DNA from 3 places in the Streptomyces sp. NPDC058284 genome. Region 3 is predicted to be linked to each of the others. Evidence: riboswitches for the same ligand, from Rfam matches in the RefSeq annotation. Region 3 holds a riboswitch; each other region holds the start of a gene.
The links. A riboswitch is a leader RNA that binds a small molecule or an ion and turns the genes downstream of it on or off. The one in region 3 is predicted to bind cyclic di-AMP.
Positions count from the first base shown of each region.

Region 1: another riboswitch for cyclic di-AMP. It lies ahead of ACFVYR_RS19820 (M23 family metallopeptidase); the one in region 3 lies ahead of ACFVYR_RS13650 (M23 family metallopeptidase).
Region 2: another riboswitch for cyclic di-AMP. It lies ahead of ACFVYR_RS11595 (transglycosylase SLT domain-containing protein); the one in region 3 lies ahead of ACFVYR_RS13650 (M23 family metallopeptidase).

Region 1 covers NZ_JBHVYE010000013.1:150,939-158,646, forward strand. The annotation lists gene ACFVYR_RS19810 (M16 family metallopeptidase) at 118-1,497, shown strand; gene ACFVYR_RS19815 (M16 family metallopeptidase) at 1,494-2,882, shown strand; cyclic di-AMP (ydaO/yuaA leader) riboswitch at 3,133-3,295, shown strand; gene ACFVYR_RS19820 (M23 family metallopeptidase) at 3,308-4,111, shown strand; gene ACFVYR_RS19825 (GntR family transcriptional regulator) at 4,351-5,043, shown strand; gene ACFVYR_RS19830 (HPr family phosphocarrier protein) at 5,150-5,431, opposite strand; gene ACFVYR_RS19835 (GNAT family N-acetyltransferase) at 5,587-7,708, shown strand, end outside.
Region 2 covers NZ_JBHVYE010000006.1:151,239-158,946, forward strand. The annotation lists gene ACFVYR_RS11585 (ABC transporter ATP-binding protein) at 1-1,526, opposite strand, end outside; gene ACFVYR_RS11590 (ABC transporter ATP-binding protein) at 1,523-3,328, opposite strand; gene ACFVYR_RS11595 (transglycosylase SLT domain-containing protein) at 3,609-4,358, opposite strand; cyclic di-AMP (ydaO/yuaA leader) riboswitch at 4,363-4,517, opposite strand; gene ACFVYR_RS11600 (hypothetical protein) at 4,994-5,422, opposite strand; gene ACFVYR_RS11605 (hypothetical protein) at 5,597-6,646, shown strand; gene ACFVYR_RS11610 (hypothetical protein) at 6,649-7,708, shown strand, end outside.
Region 3 covers NZ_JBHVYE010000008.1:19,466-27,173, reverse strand. The annotation lists gene ACFVYR_RS13670 (glycosyltransferase family 2 protein) at 1-519, shown strand, start outside; gene ACFVYR_RS13665 (alginate lyase family protein) at 751-1,977, shown strand; tRNA gene ACFVYR_RS13660 (tRNA-Met) at 2,025-2,098, shown strand; gene ACFVYR_RS13655 (PP2C family protein-serine/threonine phosphatase) at 2,306-3,463, shown strand; cyclic di-AMP (ydaO/yuaA leader) riboswitch at 3,695-3,857, shown strand; gene ACFVYR_RS13650 (M23 family metallopeptidase) at 3,869-4,948, shown strand; gene ACFVYR_RS13645 (aldo/keto reductase) at 5,003-5,947, shown strand; gene ACFVYR_RS13640 (PrsW family intramembrane metalloprotease) at 5,951-7,318, opposite strand; gene trmB (tRNA (guanosine(46)-N7)-methyltransferase TrmB) at 7,362-7,708, opposite strand, start outside.

The sequences.
Region 1 (7,708 bases), on a different contig from region 3:
TGACTACGCCGAGGGCGGAGCGGGAACTTCGTCAGGTGCTGACACGCTTGCATACAGTGGCAGGACTGGCAGCAATTGTTCTGATCCAGCGATGATCCAGCGATCGAAGGGACGTACATGCCCATGGGTCACACGGCCACAGCCGAGGCCGGCTCCGGCGGCCTGACAGCGACCGAGCACCGGCTGGCCAACGGCCTGCGCGTGGTGCTCTCCGAGGACCACCTGACCCCGGTCGCCGCGGTCTGCCTCTGGTACGACGTCGGCTCCCGCCACGAGGTCAAGGGGCTTACCGGCCTCGCCCACCTCTTCGAGCACCTGATGTTCCAGGGCTCGAAGCAGGTGCACAACAACGGCCACTTCGAGCTGGTCCAGGGCGCGGGCGGGTCGCTCAACGGCACGACGAGCTTCGAGCGCACCAACTACTTCGAGACCATGCCCGCCCACCAGCTGGAGCTGGCCCTGTGGCTCGAGGCCGACCGGATGGGCTCGCTGCTCTCGGCACTCGATGAGGAGTCGATGGACAACCAGCGCGACGTCGTCAAGAACGAGCGCCGCCAGCGCTACGACAACGTCCCGTACGGCACGGCCTTCGAGAAGCTGACCGCCCTCTCGTACCCGGAGGGCCACCCCTACCACCACACGCCGATCGGCTCCATGGCCGACCTCGACGCGGCGACCCTGGAGGACGCGCGCGCGTTCTTCCGCACGTACTACGCGCCGAACAACGCCGTCCTCTCGGTCGTCGGCGACATCGATCCGGAGCGGACGCTCGCCTGGATCGAGAAGTACTTCGGCTCAATCCCGGGCCACGACGGCAAGCAGCCGCCGCGCGACGGCGCCCTGCCCGAGCGCATCGGCAAGGAGCTGCGTGAGGTCGTCGAGGAGGATGTGCCGGCCCGCGCCCTGATGGCCGCCTACCGCCTCCCCGAGGACGGCACGCGCGCGTGCGACGCGGCCGACATCGCCCTCACCGTCCTCGGCAGCGGCGAGTCCTCCCGGCTGTACAACCGCCTCGTGCGCCGTGACCGCACCGCCGTCGCCGCCGGATTCGGTCTGCTGCGCCTCGCGGGGGCGCCCTCGCTCGGCTGGCTGGACGTGAAGACCTCCGGTGACGTGGAGGTCCCCGTCATCGAGGCCGCCGTCGACGAGGAGCTGGCCCGCCTCGCCGCGGAAGGCCCCACTCCGGAGGAGATGGAGCGCGCCCAGGCGCAGTTGGAGCGCGAGTGGCTGGACCGGCTCGGTACGGTCGCGGGCCGCGCCGACGAACTCTGCCGGTACGCCGTCCTGTTCGGCGACCCGCAGCTCGCCCTGACCGCCGTGCAGCGCGTCCTCGACGTCACCGCGGAAGAGGTCCAGGAGGTCGCCGCGGCGCGCCTGCGACCGGACAACCGCGCGGTGCTCGTCTACGAACCCGTGACCGTCGCCGACGACGGCGAAGAAGGCGAAGAGGGCGAAAAGGGCATGGAGTACGCCGAGGAAGAGGAGGCGGCGAAGTGACCGAGGCCGCGACGACGATGCAGTTCCACCCACAGCCCAAGGCGGGCGCGGCCAAGCCCTGGGCCTTTCCGGCACCCCGGCGCGGCACGCTGCCCAACGGCCTCACCGTGCTGCGGTGCCACCGCCCCGGCCAGCAGGTCGTCGCCGTCGAGATCCACCTCGAAGCGCCGCTCGACGCCGAGCCCGAAGGCCTCGACGGCGTCGCCACGATCATGGCGAGGGCCTTCAACGAGGGCACCGACAAGCACTCCGCCGAGGAGTTCGCCGCCGAGCTCGACCGCTGCGGCGCCACGCTCGACGCGCACGCCGACCACCCGGGCGTGCGGGTCTCCCTCGAGGTCCCGGTCTCCAGGCTCCCCAAGGCGCTCGGCCTGCTCGCCGACGCCCTGCGGGCCCCCGCCTTCGCGGACGGCGAGATCGAACGGCTCGTACGCAACCGCCTGGACGAGATCCCGCACGAGGCCGCCAATCCGGCGCGCCGCGCCGCCAAGGAGCTCTCCAAGCAGCTGTTCCCGCCGACCTCGCGCATGTCCCGGCCGCGCCAGGGCAGCGAGGAGACGGTCGCGGCCATCGACTCGGCGGCGGTGCGCGCCTTCTACGAGAAGCACGTCAGGCCCGCCACGGCCACCCTCGTCGTGGTCGGCGACCTGACCGGAATCGACCTGGACGCCGTCCTCAAGGACACCGTCGGCGCCTGGACCGGCTCCGCGGGCGAGCCGCGCCCTGTACCGCAGGTGACCGCCGACGACCACGGCCGCGTCGTCATCGTGGACCGCCCCGGAGCGGTCCAGACGCAGCTGCTGATCGGCCGCGTCGGCGCCGACCGGCACGACCGCGTCTGGCCGGCCCAGGTCCTCGGCACGTACTGCCTCGGCGGCACCCTCACCTCCCGCCTCGACCGGGTGCTGCGCGAGGAGAAGGGGTACACCTACGGGGTGCGGGCGTTCAGCCAGGTGCTGCGTTCGGCGCCGGACGGGACGGGCGCCGCGATGCTCGCCATCAGCGGCTCCGTGGACACCCCGAACACCGGGCCGGCGCTCGGGGACCTCTGGAAGGTGCTGCGCACCCTCGCCGCCGAGGGCCTTACCGACGCCGAGCGCGACGTGGCCGTGCAGAATCTGGTGGGCGTCGCCCCGCTCAAGTACGAGATGGCCGCCTCGGTCGCGGCCACGCTCGCCGACCAGGTCGAGCAGAACCTGCCGGACGACTTCCAGGCGCAGCTGTACCGGCGGCTGGCCGACACCGGCACCGTGGAGGCCACCGCGGCCGTCGTGAACGCCTTCCCCGAGGACCGCCTGGTGACGATCCTCGTCGGGGACGCCGCGATGATCGAGGAGCCCGTCAGGGCCCTCGGGATCGGCGACGTGAGCGTGGTCACGGGCTGAGTGTGGTTCCAGGCCGAGCGAGGTCCCGGGCCGAGTGAGGCCCGCGTGGACTGAGTGACAGTCAGGACATTTCGGGACCCCGGCGACCGTTTCGGCCGCCGGGGTCCTCATATGTCCGGATTCATATGGTGGTTGCCTGTCTGCCGTGTGGCGTGCGCTACAAAAGTCGCGTTCTGTTTGTGGATTGAAAGAGGCCCCGTTTAGCGTCGGTCCGGCTGTTCGTCGCGCACCACGCCGCATCCGCGGCACCGGACAGTCATCGCCGAGTCCCCGTACGGCGCGAGCCAGGGGAGCCGGGGACCCACATGTCCCCTGGGGTGAATCGGGCACCTTGCCGCGAGGTGAGGGACCCGTAGGAGACCTTCCTGCTCCGAACCCGTCAGCTAACCCGGTAGGCGAGAGGGAAGGAAAGGATCACCCGCCACATGGCGTTCACCCGTGCCACCGGGAAGCACCGTCGTCCGAGCCGCCTCACGCGGACCACCGCGAACGTCGCCGGTGTCGCGGCGCTCACCACCACCGGTGTCATCGGAGGCCTCGCCGCCCCCGCGCTGGCCGCCGCCGACGAAGCGGCCGTCGAGCACACCGGCCTCACCCAGGCGATATCCGTCGGCGACTCGCTCGCCGAGAGCATCGACGCGCAGGCCGCCGCGCAGCGCCAGGCCGCCGACGACGCCGCTGCCGCCCAGAAGGCCGAAGAGGCCGCCAAGAAGAAGGCCGCGGAGGAGAAGCGCAAGGCCGAGGCCGAGGCGAAGGCGAAGGCCGAGAAGGAGCGCAAGGCCAAGGAGCGCGCCGCCCGCGAGGCCGAGCGCAAGCGCCTGAACACCTACGTCGCCCCGATCGCGGGCTCGTACGTCTCCACGGGTTACCAGACCGGCGGCGCCATGTGGTCCTCCGGCAGCCACACCGGCATCGACTTCCATGCCGCGTCCGGCACCGCCGTCCACGCGGTCGGCTCCGGCACCGTGGTCGAGGCGGGCTGGGGCGGCGCCTACGGCAACAACGTGGTCATCAAGATGAACGACGGTACGTACACCCAGTACGGCCACATGTCGTCCCTCGGTGTCACCGTCGGCCAGACGGTCACCCCGGGCCAGCAGATCGGCCTCTCCGGCTCCACCGGCAACTCCAGTGGCCCGCACCTCCACTTCGAGGCCCGCACCGGCCCGGAGTACGGCTCGGACATCGACCCGATCGCCTACCTCCGCTCGCACGGCGTCAACGTCTGAGCGACGGACTGCACGGCTCCCGCAGCACTCCACGAAAGCCCCGGCTCCTCCCGAGCCGGGGCTTTCGTCCTTGCGCCCCTCCGCATCCCCGGACCCCCGGAACTCTCCTCGCAGGGCCCTTGGCCAAAAGATATCCACGAATTCCGGACCGCCGTCGGAAATTCCGACGCTCTGCAATAGAGTCACTGAATGAGCGTCGGTCGACCGCGTTTCGCGGGGATGAAGGCGGAGGTCCGGTCATGCGTGTTCCCGCGCATTCGGTATGCACGGCCATTCGGAACGACATTGTCGCCGGTGTCCACGAAAGAGGCGGCCGGCTCACCGAGGACCTCCTCGCGCGCCGCTACGGCGTCTCGCGCGTCCCGGTCCGCGAGGCCCTGCGCACCCTGGAGGCCGAGGGGTTCGTCGTCACCCGCAGACATGCGGGCGCCTGTGTCGCGGAGCCCACGGAGCAGGAGGCGGCGGACCTCCTCGAGGTCCGGACGCTGCTCGAACCGCTCGCCGCGGCACGCGCCGCGCAGCGCCGCACGGACGCCCACCTCAAGGTCCTGCGCGGTCTCGTCAGGATGGGCCGCGAGCGCGCCGGGAGTGGTCAGGGGGAGGATCTGCGGTCCCTGGGCGGCTGGTTCCACGAGACGCTCGCCCAGGCGTCCGGCAGCCCCGGCCTCAGCGCGCTGCTGACCCAGCTCCGGCAGAAGACCGCCTGGATGTACGTCGTCGACCGTCCGGCGGCGCCGGCCGAGTCCTGGTCCGAGCATGCCGAGATCCTGGACGCGGTCGCCCGCGGGGACGCCGAGCGCGCCAGGGCGCTCACCGCCGCGCACGCCGCGCGGGTGGCGGCCACCCACCGCCTGCGTCACGGGGGACGGCCAGGACCCGAGCGCGTGAGGAATTCGCAACATGCCGTAAACACGGTGAGCCTCCGGAATTAACGGAGACGCCGTATATAAAGAAAGAGTCAATCCATCACGCGTAAACGCCGATGGGGTCGCCCGGAATTCCGGGCGACCCCATCGGCGCATTTTCCAGGAATGTGTCCTAGACCGTCTCCGGAAGCTCCTCGAGCCCCTCCGAGACCAGCTTCGCCAGCCGGTCGAGGGCGGCGTCCGCGCCTTCGGCGTCGGAGGCGAGCACGATCTCCTCGCCACCCTGGGCACCCAGGCCGAGCACCGCGAGCATCGAGGCGGCGTTGACCGGGTTGCCGTCGGCCTTGGCGATCGTCACGGGGACGCCGGAGGCCGTGGCCGCACGGACGAAGATGGAGGCGGGTCGGGCGTGAAGGCCCTCGGCCCAGCCGACGTTGACGCGGCGCTCAGCCATGTGTTGCTGCCCTTCCAGGTGTCTCACACTTGTCTAGACCAGTGTCTCATGCCGTCGCGGGTGCTCTGTCGGACGTAAGTCCTGCTCCCGGCCGCCTTCGACCCGTCCTAGCCTGCCCCGGCCCCGACGGCGGCGCGACCCGTACCCTGGGCCCCATGCAGACCGCGTCGGATCAGCAGGATCGGCACGACTACCCCTCCCACTGGGAAGCCGATGTGGTGCTGCGCGACGGGGGGACCGCCCGGATCAGGCCCATCACGGCCGAGGACGCGGACCGTCTGATCAGCTTCTACGAGCAGGTGTCCGACGAGTCGAAGTACTACCGCTTCTTCGCGCCCTACCCCCGCCTCTCCGCCAAGGACGTGCACCGCTTCACCCACCACGACCAGGTGGACCGGGTCGGGCTCGCGGCCACGGTGGGCGGCGAGTTCATCGCCACCGTGCGCTACGACCGCATCGACGAGCGCGGCATGGCCGCCAGCGCGCCCGCCGACGAGGCCGAGGTCGCCTTCCTCGTGCAGGACGCCCACCAGGGCCGGGGCGTCGCCTCCACGCTCCTCGAACACATCGCGGCTGTCGCCAGGGAGCGCGGCATCCGCCGGTTCGCGGCCGAGGTGCTGCCCGCCAACACCAAGATGATCAAGGTGTTCACGGACGCGGGCTACCAGCAGAAGCGCAGCTTCGAGGACGGCGTCGTCCGCCTGGAATTCGGCCTGGAGCCGACGGACCGCTCGCTCGCCGTGCAGCGCGCCCGCGAACAGCGCGCCGAGGGACGCTCCGTGCAGCGCCTCCTGACGCCTGGCTCGGTCGCGGTGATCGGCGTGGGCCGGGCCCCCGGCGGCGTGGGCCGCAGCGTCCTGCACAACCTCAAGGAATCCGGCTTCACCGGGCGCCTGTACGCGGTGAACAGCGCGTTCGGAGAGGGGACCGGTGCTGTCGGGGAGGGGACCGGTGCTGATGGCACCTCCGGCGCCGCTGTCGACGCAGTGCCCGCGCACCGCTCCGTCGCCGACATCGGGGAGCAGGTGGACCTGGCGGTGATCGCCGTGCCCGCCGACCGGGTCCCCCAGGTCGTCGCCGAGTGCGGTGAGCGCGGGGTGCAGGGCCTCGTGGTGCTCTCGGCGGGGTACGGGGAGAGCGGCCCCGAGGGGCGCGAGCGCCAGCGCGAGCTGGTCCGCCAGGCCCGGTCGTACGGCATGCGGATCATCGGCCCGAACGCCTTCGGCGTGATCAACACCTCCCCGCAGACACGGCTCAACGCCTCGCTCGCTCCGCAGTCCCCCGCGCGCGGGCGCATCGGTCTGTTCACCCAGTCCGGCGCGATCGGCATCGCCCTGCTCTCCGGACTGCACCGGCGGGGCGCCGGTCTCTCCACGTTCGTCGGCTCCGGCAACCGCGCGGACGTGTCCGGCAACGACCTCCTCCAGTACTGGTACGAGGACCCCGACACCGACGTCACGCTGATGTACCTGGAGACCATCGGCAACCCGCGCAAGTTCACCCGCCTCGCACGGCGTTCGGCGACCGCCAAGCCACTCGTCGTCGTCCAGGGCGCCCGGCACAGCGGCATCGCGCCGACCGGCCACGCCGTGCAGGCCACCCGCCTGCCGCACGCCACGGTCTCGGCGCTGCTGCGCCAGGCGGGCGTCATCCGCGTCGACACCGTCACCGAGATGGTCGACGCGGGGCTGCTCCTCGCGGACCAGCCACTGCCGTCCGGGCCCCGCGTGGGCATCCTCGGGAACTCCGAGTCGCTCGGCCTCCTCACGTACGACGCGTGTGTCGCCGACGGCCTGCGGCCACTGCCGCCCCGCGACCTCACGACCGGCGCCGTCCCCGCCGACTTCCGGGCCGCGCTCGCCGAGGCGCTGTCGGACGACGGCTGCGACGCGGTGATCGTCAACGCGATCCCCTGGGTGGGCGAGGACGGGGCGGCCACCGACCCCGGGACGCTGGCCACGGAGTTGCGGGCGGCGGCCGCGGGATGCCCCGCGAAACCCGTGGCCGTGGTCCACGTGGAGCTCGGCGGGCTCGCCGAGGCGCTGGCGGCCGCCACCAGCACCCGGCCCGACGCGACCGTCCCCGTGCCGGGCGCGGCCGGGACAGGGGGCGCCGCGGGCGGCACAGCGGGCGCGTCGGGCTCGGCGGGAAGCGGCAGAACGGCCGGGCCGCCCACCGCTCCGCCCGCCGGTGCCACGGCCGACCCCACGGACCAGTACCGCATCCCCGCCTACCCCGCCGCCGAGCGCGCCGTGCGCGCCCTCTCCGAGGCCGTCA
Region 2 (7,708 bases), on a different contig from region 3:
TCGATCCCCTCGTGCACGGCCGCCTCGTTGACCGGGTCCAGTGCGGAGGTCACCTCGTCGAGCAGGACGACGGGAGCGTTCTTCAGGAGTGCCCGGGCGATCGACACCCGCTGACGTTCGCCGCCCGAGAGGCGCGCGCCGCCCTCGCCGACGTTGGTCGCCCAGCCCTCGGGCAGTCGCTCGATCACCTCGTCGAGCCTCGCCGCGGCGGCTGCCGCCCGTACCTCGGCCTCGTCGGCGGCGGGGCGGCCGAGCCGTACGTTCTCCTCGATCGTGCCGTCGAAGAGGTAGACGTCCTGGAAGACGAAGGCGATCTGCGCCATCAGCACCTCCGTGTCGATCGCGCGCACGTCCACCCCTCCCATGCGTACCGCGCCCGCGTCCACGTCGTAGAACCGTGCGAGAAGTTGCAGCAGGGTGCTCTTGCCCGCACCCGACGGTCCCACCACGGCGAGCCGCTGCCCCTGGGGCACGGACAGCGACGCGTCGTCGATCACCGTGCGCTCCCCGTGCCGGAAGGTCACGGACTCGAACTCCAGGCCGTGGTGGCGGGGCCGGACAGGATCGGCGGGTTCGGGCAGGGGAGCGGTGCGCAGTACCGCGTCGAGGCGGGCCAGCACCGAGCGGGCGCCGCGGAGTTGACCGCCGAGCTCCGCCAGCGACAACAGCGGGTCGGCGCAGCGCGCGGCCAGTACCAGGACCGTCAGGAGTTCCGCCGCGCCGATGTCGCCGCCGAGGGCGAGGTAGGTGCCGAGAACGAGCAGTCCCGTGAACACCGCCTGCACCACGAGCGCGAGGCCCACGACGCCGGGCAGCGCCGAGAGCGTGGCACGGCGCGACGCGCGTTCGACACCGCGCAACGCGTCGTCGAGCGCCCGGAAGCGTTCGGCCCCGCGCCCGCCGGCCCGCAGCACCGGCTGGACCTGGAGGAACTCGATGACGCGGCCGGTGGCCTCGTCGTCGCGTGCGGAGCGCTCCGCGTCGCCCGCGGCCGTCGAGCGCGCCGTCCACCGCTGGATCACCACCACCAGCGGTACGGCTGCCAGCGCGGCAAGGCCCAGCTGCCAGTTGACGGTGAGCATCACGACGACGATCGTCGCGGGGGTCACGGCCGCGGAGATCAACGGCACCAGCAGATGGGCGATCACGGCCATGGCGTCCAGGACGCCGCGACCGGCCAGGACGGACACCTCCCCGACACGGCCCGCGCCGTACCAGCCGATGGGCAGCCGGGCCAGGTGGTCCCCGAGACGGTCGTACATGCCGCGCAGCAGCGCGGTCCCGACGCGGAACCCCGAGAGGTCGCCGAGGTACCGCAGCACGGCGTACGCCGCCGTCGCGGCCCCGAACGCGGTCAGCCAGGGCCAGGCGTCCTCGGGGGTGCTCCCGAACAGGGCGCGCAGTACGGGGACCAGCAGGGCGTAGGACAGGCCCTCGGCCACGGCGGCCGTCGTCATCAGCACCAGGGCGCGACGCAACGGCCGGGCGTACTCGCGCCCCAGCACACGCAGCAGCAGCGGAATCATCGGGGCTCGTCTCCTTGCGGTAGGGGTGCGTCGTGCCGGTCCCGGGGCGTCTCGGCGGTCGCCGACGGCGGCTGGGGAGGCCGCCAGAACGTGGCGAATTCCCCTCCCTTCGCCAGGAGTTCACTGGGCCGACCGCGCTCGACGACCCTTCCGTCGTCCAGCATCACCACCATGTCGGCGTCCGCGACGGTCTCCGGGCGATGGGCGATGACCACGACCGTCCGCCGGCCCGCCGACGTGGCCAGGGCCCGGCGCACCGCTTGCTCGGTCTTCGGGTCGGCGAAGGCGGTCGCCTCGTCGAGCACGAGAACGGGCGTGTCGGCGAGCAGCGCGCGGGCGAGGGCGATCCGTTGCGCCTCGCCGCCCGACAGTCCGGCGTCCTCGCCGATCACCGTCTCGTAGCCGCGCGGGAGTTCGAGGATCCTGTCGTGGATGTCGGCCAGCCGGGCGGCCCGCGTCACGGCGTCGGGGCCGGCGTGCGGGACCGCCAGCGCGATGTTCTCCGCCACGGAGGCGCGCAGCAGGCGTACGTCCTGGAAGACGAAGGAGATGGTGCGGTAGAGGTCACGGCCGCTCAGCTCGCGCAGGTCCACACCGCCGAGGAGGATCGAGCCGTGGGTGGGGTCGAAGAATCGCGGCAGCAGCTGGACCAGCGTCGACTTGCCGCTGCCGGAGGGCCCGGTGATCGCCGTGAGCGTGCCGGGTTCCAGCACGAGGTCGATGCCGCGCAGCACCTCGCGACCGGCCTCGTAGCCGAACCGGACGTCTCGCAGTTCCACCCGGTGGCCCTGGGGTGCGAGGGGATGCTCGGGCTCCGGCAGCGGCCGTACGGTGAGGACGTCGCGGATGCGGCCGACCGCGCGCCTCGCGGCCTGCAGGTCGTCGAAACCGTGGCCGAGTGCCTCCACCGGTGCGGTCAGGCCGAGTCCAAGGAGCAGGAAGGGGAGCAGGTCGGCCGGGGCGAGAGCGCCGTCGGTGAGCAGAGCGGCGCCGCCGACGAGGACGACGAGCAGGACGAACGGCGGTGAGAGGACGAGCTGCATCCCCGCGGCGATCCTGGAGAGGCCGCGCACCCACCGGTGGAAGGTGTCCGTGAAGTCGTCCACGGCGGCACGGAACTCGCGGTGCGCACGCCCGGATCCGCCGAACGCCTTGACCACCGCGATGCCCTGCACGAACTCGACGACGGAGCTGGAGATCCGCCCCATGGCCGCGTCGAACGCCTCCTGCTCGCGCAGCCGGGCCGGCGTCATCATCAGCGGAACCAGCGCCACCGCCAGCAGCACGGGGACGAGCGTGATGAGGGTGAGCCGCCAGTCGACGGTGCACAGGTAGACCAGCGACACCAACGGGACCACGAACGCCGAGACGAGCTGACCGGGGGCGTGGGCGATGAACGGGTGTACGGCGCTGACGTCTTCCCCCACCACCTTGGCCAGCTCACCGGTGCGGCGCCGGGAGAACCAGCCGATCGGCGCCCGCCCCAGCCGGGAGGCCAGCTGCCGACGGAACGAGAGCTGCACCCGGCCGTCGAGGACGTGCCCGATCCCGGACGACGCGCCTGTGCACAGCAACCGGACGAACAGCCCGGCCGCACCCACGGTCACGGCCGACCAGACGTGCCCGCGGTCGACCGGCCCCGGCGACAGCAGGGCACGCCCCACCTCGACGACCGCGAGCAGCGGCGCGAGACCCGCGACGGCACCGACGACCTGCAGGATGACGACGGCGGCGAAACTCCGGGCGTACGGGCGCAGCAGCGCTGCCAGGCTCTGCCCCGGCGCCGGACTTGCCTCCCTCACCGGGCGGAGACGGCGCGCGCGTCGGCGAGCGGCGGGTGGGTGGCGGTGAACGGCGGGATGGCTGTGGCGAGTTCAGGGTCCATGACCGTCATCCTCACCGGCTGCCGCCGCGGAATCGTCCGCCGAGTGTCGGCTCTCTCGCCCGATTCACGCACCGACCGGCGCGTACGCCGGTAGCACTCAGGTGCTACCGACGCACGAAAGGCTTGTCACCTTTTGAACTCGCCCTTTGCATCGGCGAGTTCTGGAGTCCTTTCCATTCGGCGACGCCGGCCCGCTTTTAGTAGGGGCCGTTCACGTTGTCGATCGAACCGTAGCGGTCGGCCGCGTAGTTGCAGGCGGCCGTGATGTTGGCGACCGGGTCGAAGCTGTCCAGCGAAGTGCCGGGCACGTGGTAGGCGGTGAAGGTGGGGGCGATAACTTGCAGGAGCCCCTTGGAGGGGGTTCCCGCAATGGCGTTGACGTCCCAGTTGTTGATGGCCAGCGGATTTCCGGAGGACTCGCGCATGACGTTGCGGTGAATGCCCTCATAGGTGCCCGGGATGCCGTGCTGGGCCATGATGTCGAGCGATTCCCTGATCCAGCCGTCGAGGTCGTTCGGGTAGGACTTCACGGCCGGGGCGGTGGGGGCATCGGCGGCGAGCGCGTCGGTGTTGCCGGAGCGGTCCGCCCGCTCGGCGGACGTCCTGGAGGCGGTCCCGGCCGCGTCGTCCTTGCCGAGGGTGAGCTTGAGGCCGGGGTGTATCAGCCCCGGGTTGTCGCCGAGAATGCCGCGGTTCTGCTGGTAGAGGGCCTTCCAGCCGCCGCTCAGGGAGTGCTCCTTGGCGATCTTGGAGAGGGAGTCGCCGGCGAGGACGACGTAGGTCTTCGGGGCCGCGGTGGGCTTGGCGGCCCCGTCGGCCGGTGCCGCGGCGGCGGTGGTGGCGCCGAGCACCGGCAGGACGAGCACGGCGCCGCCCGTGCCCGCGGCGGCGATGCCCCGGGTGAGCGGGCTCGACTTGGGGCGGCGGTGCTTTCCCTTTGCGGGCATGACGCATTCCTCTCCGTCGCCTGCGAGGTGAGCTGTCGGGTTCGGACGGGAGATGTCCGGACGCACGGTGAATGCGCCTTCACCCCGAGCCGTCCCGGAATCCGGGTCGGCGGCTTACCTGGGTCCCCCGCTCCTGCCGGGCGTAAGTGAGTGGTGGAAGGGATTCCGGACAGCGGCAGGATTCGGCGTTCCATCCGGATTGGCGGTGACGTTAGACGAGAAAGACAGGACGGAACAAGACACGAATTTGCATCGGCAATGCGTGAGGCCTACCGCTGAAGATCGGAAACTCCTCGCCGCCTTTGATCCAAAAGTCCAACTCTCCTGGAGTGGCGCGGGAATGCGCGCGGAGATTCCCGGAGCGGGGTACGGCGGACGGTGTGACTCAATTCACCGAATGGGATACGGCCCGGAATGCGAATCGACGGGCCGTCAGAATGTGAGCCATTTCGCTCGGGCACATCGCGAAAGCAGGCAGTTGCCTACACGGGGTGCCAAAGGGGGGAAAGATATAATTATGGTTCAAACCTGGACATAGTCCTACTGCTGTCCGCGCCGGACGGTGAGGCGATGCCCCCGCCCGGTCCGCACATGGCGCTGCCCCCGCCGAAAAGGCGGGGGCAGACGTCAAGCCGTCAGGCGGCGACCCACCCCGTCTTGAGGTAGGGGGAGTTGGGGAAGTCGAGGTAGAAGTAGACGCCGTCGTTGAAGTCCTTGCCGAGGACGGTCCACTTGGCTGCCTTCGCCGTGACCCAGCCCTTGCAGACCTTGTTGTCGGGGTTCCGGTTCTTCAGGTAGCAGAGCTTCATCTTCGTGTCCCGGTCCGGCTTGACCTGGATGTCGTCGCACCGGTTGGTGGTCACGTAGTAGCCGTCGCCCTGGGGCGCGTACTTGTACCCGTCGTACGACCAGTCCCCGCCGAGGCAGGAGGCGGCCGACGCGTGCCCCACCGACGGGGTGGCCGAATGCTCGGACGATGCGGCGGTCGCGGAGGCGCCGCCGATGATCCCGGCCGTGAGGACGCTTGCCGCCAGCGCGGTGGTGAGCTTCGTGCGAGTAAGCACAGTTCTCCTTCTGGTGCTCGATGGCGGATACCGGTCCGGCATCCGTGAACGATCTCACCGGCTCACGGATTGTTCGTCAGGCCTGGTCCGAGCCACCGAACAATCCCGTTCAGCCCTGTTCACCGCTGGGCGGACGCCCTAGGCTGAGCGCCCTTCGCGGCCTTGGGAGGTCCTGTGCACGGTCTCCGCGTGGTCATCGTCTGCCTCGTCATCGCGTGTGTCACCGCGGTGTCGCCGGCCTCGGCCGTGACGCCGGGCTGGTCGGCGGTGCCGGTTCCGGCGGCGGTCGCGCCGGTGACCGTGCTCGATCTGGCCGCCCGCGGTTCCGGCGAGGCGTGGGCGACCGGGTACGAGCAGGCCGCCGACGGGATGCGGCCGATGCTGTACGGGTGGGACGGCGCGAAGTGGAGCCGGGACACCAACTTCCCCGGTGTCGGCGAATCCGGCTGGCTCGGCAAGGTGCAGTTCGTCGGCGAGGAAGTGTGGATCTTTCACAACCGCGCGGGGGAGGGGGAGATCCTGCGCCGGTCGGCCACCGGCTGGAGCACCGTTCCGCTGCCGCGGACCCTCTGGACGTACCAGGACTTCACCGCGGTACCGGGAGCGGCCTGGGTCGTCGGTGAGGACGACACCGGCCTGAAGGTGTTGCACTACGACGGCGCCCGCTGGACCGCCCAGCCCACCCCGGACGGTGTGCTGTTCCTCATGGGCGTCACCGCGCGTACCGCGACCGACGCCTGGGCCTGGGCGGACACCGACACCGGGACCGCCGTTCTGCGGTGGGACGGCACGGCGTGGCGGGACGCGAAGGTGCCGCTGCCGTCGAACAGCAACGTGCACACGATCCTCCTCGAACCGTCAGGACGTGCCACGATCGGCGGCAGCCAGTACACCGACGGCGTGACCCGCACCTACCTGACGGCCTGGAACGGGCGGGCCTGGCGCACCACTTACCCGGCGCTGGGCGACACCTACACCGAGGCCATGGTGCGCGGCCCCGACGGCGCGCTGTGGCTGCCGGTGCGCAGCGACCGCGCGTTCCGGTCGAAGTACGCGCGGGTGGACGGCGCTCGTACCGCCTTCTCCTACGGCCCGGAACGCACGAACGCCATCGACGTCCAACCGCGTGCGCTGACGAGCACCGGCCGCTCCCTGCTGTCCTTCGGCACCGTCGAGATCTACGGCTCCAAACCGAATCTGATGAGCGAGCGGCTGGGAGGCTGACCATGGTGCGTCGACTGCTCGTCGCGGCCCTCGCCGTCGCCCTGGCCCTGGTGACCGTCATGACGACGGCCGCGGCAGAGACCCGGTCCTGGCAGCACGTCCCGGTCCCGGCGCAGGTACGCCCACAGGCCGGGCTGAACGAGGCCGTGGCGTTCGGCCCCGACCGGGCGTGGGCGGTCGGGGCCGACGCCGTCGGCCGTGCGGCGCCGGGTTTCCCGCTGATGCTGCGCTGGGACGGGACCGCGTGGCAGCGCGAGAGTCTGCCGGGGGTCCGCTGGCAGGGCGAGCTGCTGTCCGTCGCCGCGACCTCACCGGCCGCGGTCTGGGCGGTCGGCCGGGACTCGGCGGGCGGCTCCCACCTGCTCCGCCACGACGGCAAGGCCTGGTCCGAGAGCCCGCCGCCACGCGGTGTCGTGCTGGGCGAGGTCGTCGCCGGTGGCGGCGAGACCTGGCTGACCGGCTCGCGGAACGGCGCGCAGGCGCTGCTGCGCAGGGACGGGCGCGGCTGGCGGGATCTGCCGGTGCCGCCGGGATACGTGAACGGGCTGCACGTCCTGGCCGCCGACGACGCCTGGGCCGCGGGCGCCACCGGATCGGGGGCGGCCGTGTCGCATTGGGACGGGCAGGCGTGGCAGCAGACGATCGTCGACGGGTTCCCACGCTCGGCCGTGGGCAGCGTGCTTGCGGTCTCGAAGACGGAGGTGTGGGCGGGCGGCACGGCCGGATTCGTCGGCGGTCCTGTGGGCAAACCGATCCCACCCCTGCTCGTCCGCTGGGACGGGCAGGCGTGGAACCGGGTGACCGTGCCCACCGACTTCGGCTCGGTCAGCTCGCTGACGCCCGGTACGTCCGGCGAACTGGCCTGGGTATCGGTGACCCGCTCGCAGAAGCTGGGCCCGCCCGGCAGCTATCCGCCGCTCGTCCCTGGGCCGGACTTCCTGGCCTGGAACGGGCAGTCGTTCACCGAGTACGCCGAACCGGCGGTGGCCGGGGAGGGCGACTCCCGGACGCTGCGCCTCGCCCCGGTGCCGGGGTCGGCGACGGTGTGGTCGGTCGGCCGCG
Region 3 (7,708 bases):
GCCGACGAGACGGGCGAGACCCAGCGCCGCCACATCCCCCGGCTGCGCGCCACCGACCCGATGAAGCGGGGCCTGGTCACCGCCTTCCTCGGCGGCGGGCACGCCCTCTCCATGCCCATGCTGGCCCGCACCGGCACCTGGCCCGCCCAGTTCTTCTTCGGGCATGAGGAGACCGACCTGGCCTGGCGGGCGGTCGACGACGGCTGGCAGATCCTCTACGAACCGGCCCTGCTGCTCCAGCACCCCAAGACCTCCCCGGCCCGGCACGCCGTCTACTACCGCAACACCGCCCGCAACCGCGTCTGGCTGGTCCGCCGCCGCCTCCCGCTCCCGCTGATCCCCGTCCACCTGGGCGTCTGGACCCTCCTCACCCTCGCCCGCACCCGTTCCCTGCCCGGCCTGAAGGCCTGGGCCGCCGGCTTCGTCGAAGGGCTGCGGACACCGTGCGGCGAGCGCCGGCCCATGCGCTGGCGCACGGCCTGGCGGTTGACCCGCCTCGGCCGGCCGCCGGTCATCTGACGGGCGTACGGAGGACGGGACCCGGGCGCGGACGGCACACCCGGACATGGCGTACCCGGACATGGCTTACCCGGACACGGCGTACCCGGACAGGGCACACGCCTCCGGCGCCGAGCCGCCCGAACGGAGCAGCCCGGCGGTGCGCCGACCCGCGCACCGGGCCAGGCTGAACGCCAGGGCATGAGGCCCGCAGCGGTGGGGCCCGAGCCGGCCCCGAACCGGAGGTGCAGCATGGCGGCAGCCGTACGCGGCACGGGGCGGCGCGCCCTGGCCCTCCTCCTGGCCCCTCTCCTCCTCGCCCTCGCCGCGGCCTGCGGTGGCGGCTCCGGCGGCACGGACACCCGTACGGCCGCGGCCCGCCCCCTCGACCTCGCCTTCAACCACCCCGGCGTCCTGGTCGGCAAGGAGCAGCTCGACCGGGTCCGCGCCCACGTCGGAGCGCGTGAGCAGCCCTGGCTCGCGGCGTTCGAGCAGATGCGGAGCAGCAGGTTCGCCGCGGCGGACTACACGGCGAAGCCGTACGACGTCGTGGTCTGTCCGCCCGACACCCGCCCCGGTCAGGGCTGCGTCGAGGAGCGCGAGGACGCCCTGGCCGCGTACACCCAGGCGCTGCTCTGGAGCGTCACCGGTGAGCGCGCGCACGCCGAGAAGGCCGTGCAGATCATGGACGCCTGGTCGAAGCGGATCACCGGGCACACCGAGGCCAACGCCGGGCTGCAGACCGCCTGGGCCGCCTCGTCATGGGCCCGTGCCGCCGAGATCGTGCGCTACACGTACGACGGCTGGAGCGACGGCGCGCTGCTGCGTTTCGAGCGGATGCTGCGCAACGCCTACCTGCCCCAGGTCAGGAACGGTTCCGCCGACTTCAACGGCAACTGGGACCTGGTGATGGCCGACGCGACCATGTCGATGGCCGTCTTCCTCGACGACCACGCCACGTTCGAGAAGGCCGTGCACCACTTCAGGACGCGCGTGCCCGCCTACTTCTACCTGGAGTCGGACGGGAAGCTGCCCGTCTCGCCGGAGGGCAGCGGCATCGACACGGCGAGCGAGCTGAAGAGGTACTGGTTCGGGCAGGGCACGTTCACCGACGGGATCTCCCAGGAGACCTGCCGCAACTTCAAGCACGCGAGCTACTCGCTCGCCGCCGCCTCGCACATGGCGGAGACCGCCCGGCACCAGGGCGTCGATCTGTACGGGGAGGTCAGGGACCGGTTGCGGGCCGCCTTCGAGTTCCACGCCAAGTACCAGCTGGGCGCGCGGGCGCCCGCCTGGCTGTGCGGCGGCAGGGTGCGGCGCGACATGGGACCCGACACGGAGGTCGGCCTGAACCACCTGCGGGGGCGGCTGCATCTGGAAATGCCGTACACCGAGAAGTACACGGTGGCCCGGCGGCCGGAGGGGACGGACGGTCTCTTCGTGGCCTGGGAGACGCTCACCCACGCGGGCAACGCCTGAAGTGGTTCGACGCACCCCTCCGGATGGCGTAGAGTTGCATTCAACGGCGCGGGGTGGAGCAGCTCGGTAGCTCGCTGGGCTCATAACCCAGAGGTCGCAGGTTCAAATCCTGTCCCCGCTACTCAAGACCTAGGGCCCGGAACCAGCAATGGTTCCGGGTCCTAGGTGTTTTCCCGGGTCCTAGGTGTTTTCCCGGCCCTTCCCCCGGGCGCGCCTCGGGGACCCTCCTCCGTAACCCGGTCGGACCGCACCGGCTCGCACCCGCTCCCCGACGGGGGAACCCTGAGTGGAGCGCGTTGATGGGCGCGGAGTCGGCGGGAGACAAGCGGTGGGGCAGCGAGCGGGAACCGGCGACAGGGGTGCCTCCGCGCACGAATGGGCGTTCGTCCGGGCCCTGCCGCTGCTGCTCCTGCTGGTCGGCGTGGTCTACGACGCGGCGACCCCGCCGGACTTCACCGCGGCCCCCCTCTACACGGCCGCCCCGCTGATCGCCGCCCCCTTCTACTCGCTGCTCAGCACCGTCCTGACCGGCGCCGCGTCCACCGTCGCCGTCCTCTTCCTGCACTTCGGGGCCCGGGCCGACAGCCGCGTCGAGGCCGTCACCGAAGTGATCACCGTGGTGACCGTCGCAATCCTCGCCATCGTCATCAACCGCGTCGTCCGCCGCGGCAACGACCGGCTCGCCAACGCCCGCTCCATCGCCGAGACCACCCAGCGCGCCGTACTGCCGGAGCCCGACCCGCGCATCGGCGGGCTCGACATCGCGGCGCGGTACGAGGCCGCGCAGGCCGACGCGTTCATCGGGGGCGATCTGTACGCGGTGCAGGACACCCCGCACGGCGTGCGGCTCATCGTCGGTGACGTACGGGGCAAGGGCATGGGCGCGGTCGCGGCGGTCGCCGTCGTCATCGGCGCCTTCCGGGAGGCCGCCGAGCAGGAGACCACCCTAGAGGCGGTGGCCCAGCGCCTGGAGCGGGCGCTCGCGCGCGAGGGCACCCGGCGCGACGGGCTCGACGCGTTCGAGGGGTTCACCACCGCCGTCCTCGCCGAGATCCGGCACGCCGACGGCCGCGTACGGCTGATCAACCGGGGGCACCCGGCGCCGCTGCTGCTGCGCGGGGACGGCCGGCTGTGCGTCATGTCGGCGAGCGAGCCCGCGCTGCCGCTCGGCATGGGCGATCTGGGGGTCTGGCCGGACCGGGCGGACGAATCGGAGTTCCCGCCCGGCGCGATGCTGCTCTTCTACACTGACGGCCTGTCGGAGGCGCGCGACGTGACGGGGGAGTTCTACGATCCGGCGGCCCGGCTCGGCGGGCGGATCTTCCCCGGACGCGGAGGACCGCAGGCCCTGCTCGCCGCGCTCGCGGAGGAGGTGCGGCGGCACACCGGGGGCCGGATGACCGACGACATGGCGCTGCTCGCGGTGCGCCGGCCCGTCGCGGGGGATCCGGACGTCACCGATCCGGGCGTCACCGCCGGTGATTGAAGTGAGCCACTCCGCATCACAACTGACGTGTTGTCAAGGGAGTGTGAAGTTCCGGTGCACGGCCCGGTGTGAGGAAGTGTCGTCAACTCACCCTGTTCTGACCACTCCTGTCCCCATACGTACAGGTGGACAGCGTTAACGATCAATCGGAACAGCTTGGAATAGTGACCCGCTGTCTATTAACGTTCGATAACGCAGCGCGGTCGTCCCAGCCGTCACTAGAGGCGGCTCCGCGCGCACGCGCCTAATCCCGCAAGGGAGCCGGGGAACCACTAACTTGGGGTGAATCGGGCCTCTGCGCCTCGTGCATCCGTGCACCCGCGCCAGACGCTCGTAGGAGACCTTCCTGCTCCGAACCCGTCAGCTAACCCGGTAGGCGAGAAGGAAGGAAAGGAGCGCGCCCCAGTGGCGTCCAACCGGCCTGCCCCCCAAGCCGTGTACGTACCGAATGACGACGACTTCGGCTCGTACGACGAGGGCTCTTTCGAAGAGTGGAACCCCACCGAGGAGTCCGTCCGTCCCGTCCGCGGCAGGCACCGTGTGCACAAGAAGAGCGGTGGCGGGCTCGCCCGGAGCTCCACCGTCCTCGGTGTGGGCGTCATCGCCGCCGTCGGCGCGGGCGGCATCGCCACCGCGCAGGACGGCAGGCCGCCGGTCTCCATATCCATGCCCGACCTGCCGGGCATGGACACAGTCGCCGACTCGCTGCCGGACGCCGAGTCGCTGCCCGGCGTCGGCTCGTTGCTGGCCGACGACTCCCCGGACACCACGGCGAACGCCGCCGCGGCGGCTCCGCTCACCGCGGCCGGTGTCAGCACCGCCGACGCCGAGCAGGGCACCACCGACGCGGGCGAGGCACTGCGCGCCCGCATCATGCGGCAGGCCGAGAACCAGCAGCACCAGGCCGACACCGCCGTACGGACCGCGGCCGAGGACGCGACCGCCCGGCAGGCCGCCCGGCAGGCCGCCGGCCAGCAGCGGGCCGCCGAGAAGAAGGCCGACGCCGAGGCCGCCGCCAAGAAGAAGAAGGCGGAGGAGGCCCGCAAGGCGAAGGCCGAGGCGGAACGCCTGGCCAAGCTCGCCAAGAGCTACGCCATCCCCACCTCGTCGTACACCCTCACCTCACACTTCGGTGACGCCGGTGCCATGTGGTCCTCGGGCCACCACACCGGACTGGACTTCGCCGCTCCCACGGGTACCCCGCTCAAGGCCGTGCACACCGGCACCGTCAAGGAGGCCGGCTGGGCGGGCGCGTACGGCTACCGCACCGTGCTCGAACTCGAGGACGGCACGGAGGTCTGGTACTGCCACCAGTCCTCGCTCAATGTCAGCGCGGGCCAGAAGGTCACCACGGGCGAGGTCATCGGCCGCGTCGGCGCGACCGGCAACGTCACCGGGCCCCACCTGCACATGGAGGTCCACACCCCGGACGGCACGGGCATCGACCCGCTGACCTGGCTGCAGGGCAAGGGCCTGAACCCCTGATTGGCCGCTCGTACCTGACGGAATTCGCATACCGTCGGGGACGTTGAGCGACATATGACTTCTCTCCGTACACTCGGCGCTTCCGAACTCGAGGTCTCCCCGCTCGCCCTGGGCGGCAACGTCTTCGGCTGGACCGCCGACCGGGCGGCGTCCTTCGCCGTCCTCGACGCCTACACCGCGGCAGGCGGCAACTTCATCGACACCGCCGACGTCTACTCGGCCTGGGTCGACGGCAACAAGGGCGGCGAGTCCGAGACCCTCATCGGCGAGTGGCTGGCCGAGCGCGGCAACCGCTCCGACGTCGTCCTCGCCACGAAGGTCGGCGCCCACCCCGACTTCAAGGGCCTCTCCCCGGCCACGGTCAAGGGCGGCATCGACGCGTCCCTGCGCCGTCTCGGCACCGACTACATCGACCTCTACTACACGCACTACGACGACCCGTCGGTCCCCGTCGAGGAGATCATCGGCACCCTCGACGAGCTGGTGCGGGACGGCAAGGTGCGGGCGATCGCGGCCTCCAACATCACCCCGGAACGGCTTCAGGAGTCCCTCGACTTCTCCGACCGCGAGGGCCTCGCGCGCTACGTCGCGCTCCAGCCGCACTACAACCTCGTCTCCCGCGACACCTACGAGGGCCCGCTCCAGGAGGTCGCATCCCGCTCCGGCCTCGCGGCCGTGCCCTACTACGCACTCGCGTCCGGCTTCCTCACCGGCAAGTACCGCCCGGGTGCGCGGGTGGAGAGCGCGCGCAGCGGGCGCGTCCAGGAGTACGCGGGCACCGAGCGCGGCGACCGCGTCCTGACCGCGCTCGACGAGATCGCCGCGGAGCGCGGCGCCGAGGTCGCGACCGTGGCGCTCGCCTGGCTCGCGGCCCAGCCCACCGTCGCGGCGCCGATCGCCTCCGCCCGCACGGTCGAGCAGCTGCCCGCGCTGCTCGCGGTGGCGGACCTCCAGCTCACGGAGGCGGAGGTCGCGCGCCTCACGGCGGCTTCCGCATAGCTCTCAGGGGCGGCGGTACGGATTGTCGTACGCCGTCGGGTAGCCGTAGCCGTAGCCGTAGGCCGGGTAGGGCTGCGGCTGCGGCTGGTACGGGGGCAGGCCGGGCGGAAGGTGCCCGTACGCCGCGTACGGCACGGGGAGCATCACCGGCACCGGCAGTGTCGCGCGGGCCGCGTACGCGAGGGCGGGGCGGGCCGGCTCACGGCGCTCCCAGAGCTTGTCGAGCAGCTCACGCTCGCGTACGACGAAGTCGGCCCCGGCCCGGCCGCGCCGGCCCCGGTGGCGCAGGAGCGCGAGCGACGTCGCGTACGTCTCGTACTCGGCGACCGTGCGGGCCGCGGCCTTGCCCCAGGTGTACGAGGCGTAGTCGCGGGCCAGCGAGCGGGCGCGCATCGAGCCGAGCGCGTACGGCTCGGGCGGGGTCAGCCAGCCGGCCGCGGCGTACCCGGGCAGCTCCGCCCGGATCGTGCGCAGTTCGCGCTGCCGGGTCCAGATCGCCAGCCAGGTCAGCAGCCCGAACGCCGGGAGCATGAAGGCCGCGTACACGGTGAAGAAGCCGTACTGCCCGAAGACCGCCGAGCCGTTCCACAGCGCGTGCATGCCCATCGCGAGCAGCAGCCCGGCGAGCGGGAGCAGCGCGCGGCGCAGGCGCCGGTGCTCGGCGGCGAACGCGGCGAGGCCGAAGCCGATGCCGGTCAGGACCGTGAACAGCGGATGCGCGAACGGCGACATGACGACGCGTACGAAGAAGGTCGCGGCCGTCACCGAGGCGAGGCCGCTTTCGCGGCTGAGCTGGTCGGTGACGAAGGCGTTGCCCAGATAGAGGATGTTCTCGGTGAACGCGAAGCCGGTCGCGGTCACCCCGGCTATGACGACGCCGTCGACGATCCCAGTGAAGTCGCGTCTGCGGAAGAGGAAGACGAGCAGGACGGCCGCCGCCTTCGCGCTCTCCTCGACGATCGGGGCGATGACGGTCGCGCCGAGGGTGTCGGCGCTGGTGGGGTCGGCGGTGGCGGTGGCTATCCAGCGGATCGCGAAGCTGTTCGCGACGATCGCTATGAGGGCGGCGGCGCAGGCTCCCCAGGAGAAGGAGAAGAGGAGGTTCCGCCAGGGCCCCGGCTGCACCCGGTCCAGCCAGCGGAAGGCGGCGACGAGCAGCGGCACGGGCACGGTCGCGAGACCGAGCCCGACCAGGAAGCCCTCGGTGCCGGTCTGCTCCCTGACCAGGGCGAGGATCACCAGGCCCGAGAGGGCGAGCAGCGTGACGAGCGCGGCCACGCGTATCGCGCGCCGCTGCCACCAGCGGACGCGGCGCAGCGCCCCCGGGGCGGGCGCCTCGGGGGGTATCGGATACGGGGAAACGGTGGCCACGCCGTTGACCCTAACGAGGGACGGGACGGGCCGCGACGGTGCCTCAGCCCTGGGCCGGGGCGACTCGGCGGAACAGCAGGTCGTGGACGACGTGGCCCTTGTCGAGGCCCTGGCCCTCGAAGCGGGTGAGGGGGCGGAAGGCGGGGCGCGGCGCGTACCCGCCGTCGGCCTGGGTGTTCTCGAAGTCGGGGTGCGCGGTGAGCACCTCCAGCATCTGCTCGGCGTACGGCTCCCAGTCGGTCGCGCAGTGCAGCAGCGCGCCGGGCTTGAGGGAGGGCGCGGCCAGCGTCAGGAACTCCGGCTGGATCAGGCGGCGCTTGTGGTGGCGGGCCTTGGGCCAGGGGTCGGGGAAGTAGACGCGAAGGCCGTCGAGGGACGCGGGCGCGAGCA